DNA from 2 places in the Heyndrickxia vini genome. Region 1 is predicted to be linked to the other one. Evidence: a T-box and tRNA genes for the amino acid it is inferred to sense, from the RefSeq annotation. Region 1 holds a T-box; the other holds one or more tRNA genes.
What was found. The T-box of region 1 lies ahead of pheS (phenylalanine--tRNA ligase subunit alpha). A T-box ahead of a tRNA ligase gene usually reads a tRNA of that ligase, here a tRNA-Phe.

Region 1 (3,394 bases):
GAATCAGTAGCAATTTCGATTGCAGGCAGTTTAACATCTGTACCAAGAATAGCAGCTACTTCATAGGCTACACCTAACATGCTTAAACAATCTGAACGGTTTGGCGTTAAACCTAATTCAAGAATTTTATCATCTAAATTTAACAATGCTAACGCATCGGAACCTACTTCTACATCACTAGGAAATACAAATATTCCTTCGGCAAAATCCTTTGGAATCAGCTTTCCTTCAATCCCAAGTTCTTGTAGAGAACAAATCATTCCATTTGATTCTTCTCCACGTAATTTTGATTTCTTAATCTTGAAGTTTCCCGGTAAAACAGCTCCAACAGTAGCAACAGCTACTTTTTGTCCTTTGGCTACATTTTTTGCCCCACAAATAATTTGTAGTGGTGCTTCCCCACCAAGATCAACTAAGCATTTATTTAGTTTATCAGCATTTGGGTGCTTTTCACATTCTAGTACATGACCGACAACTACACCTTTAATTGAGGCTGCTTTGTGTTCAACACTTTCTACTTCAATTCCACTTCTCGTTATTTTTTCTGCTAATTCTTCAGCGGATAGACCATTTAAGTCTACATATTCATTCAGCCATTTATATGAAACTAACATATCTTTTCCTCCCTAGCTTTTACTCATGTACAGAAAATTGTTTTAAGAAACGAGTATCATTTGTATATAGATGGCGGATATCATCGATTCCGTATTTTAACATTGCAATTCGTTCTGCGCCGATTCCAAATGCAAATCCTGTATACTTGGTTGAATCAAATCCAGCCATTTGTAATACATTGGGGTGAACCATTCCGGCACCTAGCATTTCAATCCAGCCTGTTTTTTTACAAACATTACAGCCTTCTCCTCCACAGGAGAAACAGGAAACATCCACTTCTACTGATGGTTCAGTGAATGGGAAAAAGCTTGGACGTAAACGAATTTGGCGCTCATCACCAAACATTTTCTTCGCAAAAACTTCTAACGTTCCCTTCAAATCCCCCATCGTAATGTTTTCATCTACAACAAGACCTTCAATTTGCATAAATTGGTGGGAATGGGTTGCATCATCATTATCCCGACGATACACTTTCCCAGGACAAATAATTTTAACTGGTCCTTTTCCTTCATGTTTTTCCATTGTTCTCGCTTGTACTGGTGATGTATGTGTACGTAAAAGAATATCTTCCGTAATGTAGAAGGAATCTTGCATATCACGAGCTGGGTGTCCTTTTGGAAGGTTTAAAGCTTCAAAATTGTAGAAATCCTTTTCCACTTCGGGTCCTTCGGCAATTGTATATCCCATACCGATAAAGAAATCTTCAATTTCTTCCACTACTCTTGTTAACGGATGATGGTTACCAACTTTAACTGGACGACCAGGAAGGGTTACATCGATGGTTTCCTCCGCTAATTGCTTTTCAACTGCAGCTTTTTCTAATGCTTCACTTTTTGACTCAATTTGCTTACTGATTACTTCTCTTACTTCATTAGCAAGGGCACCCATTTTCGGACGTTCCTCAGCTGAAAGCTGCCCCATTCCTCTTAAAACTTCTGTTATTGGCCCTTTTTTTCCTAAATATGCAACGCGAACATCGTTTAAAGACTTTAAGTCTTCCGCTTGCTCAATTTTTGCTAAGGCTTCTGCTTGTAAATCTTTTAATTTTTGCTCCATCTTTTCTACCTCCTTTAATAAGTGGCTATGTTAAACCCAGTTGTTGATTTCCGCTGCAGGTGCTCGCTTTCCGCGGGCGGTTCGAGAGCCTCCTCGCTCGTACCTCAGCACGGGGGTCTCCCGTCTACCGTTATTCCCGCAGGAGTCTCGCACCTGCCGCTCCAATCAACTTAATTAACATAGCTTAATAAATAAGCATAAAAAAACCCCGTCCTTAGAAGGGACGAGGTTATCATCGCGGTACCACCCTAATTAGCATCAAAATATATTATGCTCAACTTCATTAAATAACGGCTCTTCACCGAGGCATCTTTACATTTCATTAGAAACGGTCCCGATGCTGACTCAAGGGGTGAATTTCACTTAATATTCCATAAAAATGCTTTCAGTCTTTGGCATTTTCTCCCTAAATGGATTCATTAAACTACTTTTCCCTATCATTGTCTTTTATCATTTATGCAATTATATATATTATAGTATTTTGTGAAATAAAATTCAAATTTATTTCTTTGGATATGTTAATATTTGGCCGTTGATTTCCGCTGCAGGTACTCGCTTTCCGCGGGGCTGACGTTGAGCCTCCTCATCGCTACGCTCGAGGCCACTGAAAAAGTCCATTTATTATTAGGCAGATAGATGTTTGAGTTGACCAAACATTTATCTGCCTTTTTGTTTTATAATGATGATATCAAATGTATGTAGGTGATACTCAAATGATTTCTAACCAAGAATCTCTCAATCTTAGTCCATATATAGCTATTTATGATCTTGTTGTTCCCAAAGATAACATGCTTCGTCAAATCAATGAACTGGTGAATTTTTCGTTCATTATTGAAGAATTGAAAACGAAATACTGCCTCGATAATGGTCGCAATGCAGTGCCACCAATCCGCATGTTTAAGTATCTATTGCTTAAATCGATTTATGATTTGTCTGATGTAGATGTAGTAGAACGCTCTAGATATGATATGTCATTTAAGTATTTTCTCGACATGGCACCAGAAGACCCAGTAATAAATCCAAGTTCCTTAACAAAATTTCGTAAGCTCCGTCTTAAAGATGTGACCTTGTTAGATTTACTTATTGGGAAAACAGTTGAGATTGCACTTGAAAAGGAAATCATAAAAAGTAAAACAATAATCGTGGACTCCACACATACACAATCACGTTTTAACCAAAAGTCACCGAAGGAATTTTTACAAGAGAAGTCAAAAAATCTTAGAAAAGCAGTTTATCAAATTGATGACTCAATGAAAGAGAAATTTCCTCCAAAACCAACTTCCAATGAAGTTGAAGATGAATTGAATTATTGTCGCCGAGTTGTTTCTATTGTCGAATCAGAACCACAATTAGCCGCAATTCCCAAAGTAAATGAAAAATTAAATGTCCTTCATGAAGTAATAGAAGATTATACAGAACACATGAGTCAAATGAACCGTTCAACTGATACGGACGCACGGGTAGGACATAAAACAGCTGATTCCTCATTTTTCGGATACAAAACACACATCGCGATGAGCGATGAAAGAATAATAACAGCAGCGATTCCGACAACGGGAGAAAAAAGTGATGGAAAATACCTGCAAGAGTTAGTTGGGAAAAGTCAAGCTACAGGAATGGAAATTAAAACAGTAATTGGTGATACAGCCTATTCTGAAAAAGACAATATTAGTTATGCAAAAGAAAATCAACTTGAACTTATTTCTAAATTGCATCCACATAT
Region 2 (3,394 bases), 1.8 Mb from region 1:
TTGAAAAGATATTGGCAGTTGATGCCCTTGCAGAGGACTGGAGGAATAGATTTTTAAAATTGTTATGATTCTCTGCTGTGTAGAAAACTGTGGATGACGCTAAACCTAGACCAAAAAGCTAGTTTTTTTATGTATATCTTATTGAACTAAAATAGGACTGCCGAAACAGTCAATGTTATTTTACATTTTTATCCATTTTTTACGGTCTTTAAGCAGTTTAATGTCAATTAACTAAATTTCTTTAAGATGCCGTTCACGATGCAGGAAATTTAAAAATGCTCTAATTGCTCTTAAACGTGTGTCCATTGTTACTGTTTGCAATCCCTTCTCATTCATATAGAGAATGACATTTCGCTTTATCGCTTTATATGCTCTTTAGAAATAGTGTCTAGTGAGGGGGTAATTTCCTGTTCTCTTAGGATTTTAAAGAAAACAGATAATTCATTTCTATAATATTGGATTGTTTGAGGCTTAGATTTCTGATTTGACAATCATCAACAAATAAAGAAAGAGCAGTTTTGAAATCAATTTCCTTTACGCTTTTTGGACTGTTAATGATTGATACTCCTCAATAGATAATTCTTTTGTATGCCTTGCCATTTTTAAATTCCTCCTTGTTTAATGACAGGTACGCTCACGATTTTATGTACACAATAATTTTCAAAGAATCGTATTTGAGATAAATAAAAAACGTTCCTTACATAGAGTAAGAAACGTTGATTTCACTACATTGGCAAGCAGTGCTATGATACCGGTGGTCGGGGTCGAACCGACACTCCCGAAGGAACACGATTTTGAGTCGTGCGCGTCTGCCAATTCCGCCACACCGGCATATTATGGAGGCGGCAACCGGATTCGAACCGGTGGTAAAGGTTTTGCAGACCTCTGCCTTACCACTTGGCTATGCCGCCATTGTTGGAGCGGAAGACGGGATTCGAACCCGCGACCCCCACCTTGGCAAGGTGGTGTTCTACCACTGAACTACTTCCGCAAACTGGGCTAGCTGGATTCGAACCAACGAGTGACGGAGTCAAAGTCCGTTGCCTTACCACTTGGCTATAGCCCAATAATAGTATATGTTGTAAATATTTATTTGTTCATAAATGGGGCGGCTGATGGGAATCGAACCCACGAATGTCGGAACCACAATCCGATGCGTTAACCACTTCGCCACAACCGCCATGGCAGGGGCAGTAGGAATCGAACCCACACTGAAGGTTTTGGAGACCTTAGTTCTACCTTTAAACTATGCCCCTATTCTAATGGTGGAGGGGGACGGATTCGAACCGCCGAACCCGAAGGAGCGGATTTACAGTCCGCCGCGTTTAGCCACTTCGCTACCCCTCCATCTCATTACAATAAGTAATGAATGGTGCCGGCCAGAGGACTTGAACCCCCAACCTACTGATTACAAGTCAGTTGCTCTACCAATTGAGCTAGGCCGGCTTAATATTATTATAAATGGTGGCTCGGGACGGAATCGAACCGCCGACACATGGATTTTCAGTCCATTGCTCTACCGACTGAGCTACCGAGCCACATATGTATTTTATAAAAATGGCGGTCCGGACGGGACTCGAACCCGCGACCTCCTGCGTGACAGGCAGGCATTCTAACCAGCTGAACTACCGGACCATTTTATTTTCAAATCAATTGCGGAGGCAGGATTTGAACCTGCGACCTTCGGGTTATGAGCCCGACGAGCTACCAGACTGCTCCACCCCGCGGTAATGTTAATATAAAGATTTATTATCGCACTTTGCATATTCGACTGTCCCGATTTCAGTAAGCTTATTCAAGATGTTGCTCAATCGGTACAACTCGCAGATTATTCGATGAAGTAACGCTCGTTGCTCCACCCCGCGATAATAATATGGTGGAGGATGACGGGATCGAACCGCCGACCCCCTGCTTGTAAGGCAGGTGCTCTCCCAGCTGAGCTAATCCTCCATTATGTAATTTACAATTTATTAAATGGTGACCCGTACGGGATTCGAACCCGTGTTACCGCCGTGAAAGGGCGGTGTCTTAACCGCTTGACCAACGGGCCACAGTTTAAATGGCGGAGAGCAAGGGATTTGAACCCTTGAGACAGCGTTAACCGTCTACACGATTTCCAATCGTGCTCCTTCGGCCACTCGGACAGCTCTCCTAATGGCTCCGCAGGTAGGATTCGAACCTACGACCGATCGGTTAACAGCCGATAGCTCTACCACTGAGCTACTGCGGAATATTACAAGCTTGGCGACGTCCTACTCTTGCAGGGGGAGAGCCCCCAACTACCATCGGCGCTGAGAAGCTTAACTTCCGTGTTCGGGATGGGAACGGGTGTGACCTTCTCGCTTTAGCCACCAAACCTTATGGACATATATTATTATATATGTTTTTTAAAATTTTTCAAGGATTAATTTAAAATTATTCCTTCAAAACTAGATAGATGAGAAACACTTCATAATAACTTCAAATCAAATTAGGATAAGTCTTCGACCGATTAGTATTCGTCAGCTCCATGTGTCGCCACACTTCCACCTCGAACCTATCAACCTGATCATCTTTCAGGGGTCTTATTTAGATAAACTAAGGGAAATCTCATCTTGAGGGGGGCTTCATGCTTAGATGCTTTCAGCACTTATCCCTTCCGCACATAGCTACCCAGCGATGCCTTTGGCAAGACAACTGGTACACCAGCGGTGCGTCCATCCCGGTCCTCTCGTACTAAGGACAGCTCCTCTCAAATTTCCTACGCCCACGACGGATAGGGACCGAACTGTCTCACGACGTTCTGAACCCAGCTCGCGTACCGCTTTAATGGGCGAACAGCCCAACCCTTGGGACCGACTACAGCCCCAGGATGCGATGAGCCGACATCGAGGTGCCAAACCTCCCCGTCGATGTGGACTCTTGGGGGAGATAAGCCTGTTATCCCCGGGGTAGCTTTTATCCGTTGAGCGATGGCCCTTCCATGCGGAACCACCGGATCACTAAGCCCGACTTTCGTCCCTGCTCGACTTGTAGGTCTCGCAGTCAAGCTCCCTTGTGCCTTTACACTCTGCGAATGATTTCCAACCATTCTGAGGGAACCTTTGGGCGCCTCCGTTACCTTTTAGGAGGCGACCGCCCCAGTCAAACTGCCCGCCTGACACTGTCTCCCACCCCGATCAGGGGTGCGGGTTAGAATTTCAATACAGCCAGGGTAGTATCCCACCGACGCCTCCACCGAAGCTGGCGCTCCGGCTTCAAAGGCTCCTACCTATCCTGTACAAGCTGTACCAAAATTCAATATCAGGCTGCAGTAAAGCTCCACGGGGTCTTTCCGTCCTGTCGCGGGTAACCTGCATCTTCACAGGTACTATAATTTCACCGAGTCTCTCGTTGAGACAGTGCCCAGATCGTT

Region 2: it encodes a tRNA-Phe, which carries the amino acid that the T-box ahead of pheS (phenylalanine--tRNA ligase subunit alpha) is inferred to sense. The anticodon was not compared.

What each region holds. Positions count from the first base shown of each region.
Region 1 covers NZ_CP065425.1:1,422,156-1,425,549, reverse strand. The annotation lists gene pheT (phenylalanine--tRNA ligase subunit beta) at 1-614, opposite strand, end outside; gene pheS (phenylalanine--tRNA ligase subunit alpha) at 634-1,671, opposite strand; T-box leader at 1,888-2,121, opposite strand; partial or broken gene I5776_RS07075 (IS1182 family transposase) at 2,385-3,394, shown strand, end outside.
Region 2 covers NZ_CP065425.1:3,191,041-3,194,434, forward strand. The annotation lists gene I5776_RS15970 (MOSC domain-containing protein) at 1-68, shown strand, start outside; tRNA gene I5776_RS15975 (tRNA-Leu) at 750-831, opposite strand; tRNA gene I5776_RS15980 (tRNA-Cys) at 838-911, opposite strand; tRNA gene I5776_RS15985 (tRNA-Gly) at 917-991, opposite strand; tRNA gene I5776_RS15990 (tRNA-Gln) at 995-1,066, opposite strand; tRNA gene I5776_RS15995 (tRNA-His) at 1,105-1,180, opposite strand; tRNA gene I5776_RS16000 (tRNA-Trp) at 1,183-1,256, opposite strand; tRNA gene I5776_RS16005 (tRNA-Tyr) at 1,264-1,347, opposite strand; tRNA gene I5776_RS16010 (tRNA-Thr) at 1,371-1,446, opposite strand; tRNA gene I5776_RS16015 (tRNA-Phe) at 1,463-1,538, opposite strand; tRNA gene I5776_RS16020 (tRNA-Asp) at 1,559-1,635, opposite strand; tRNA gene I5776_RS16025 (tRNA-Met) at 1,654-1,727, opposite strand; tRNA gene I5776_RS16030 (tRNA-Val) at 1,875-1,950, opposite strand; tRNA gene I5776_RS16035 (tRNA-Glu) at 1,976-2,050, opposite strand; tRNA gene I5776_RS16040 (tRNA-Ser) at 2,061-2,152, opposite strand; tRNA gene I5776_RS16045 (tRNA-Asn) at 2,156-2,230, opposite strand; rRNA gene rrf (5S ribosomal RNA) at 2,240-2,356, opposite strand; rRNA gene I5776_RS16055 (23S ribosomal RNA) at 2,472-3,394, opposite strand, start outside.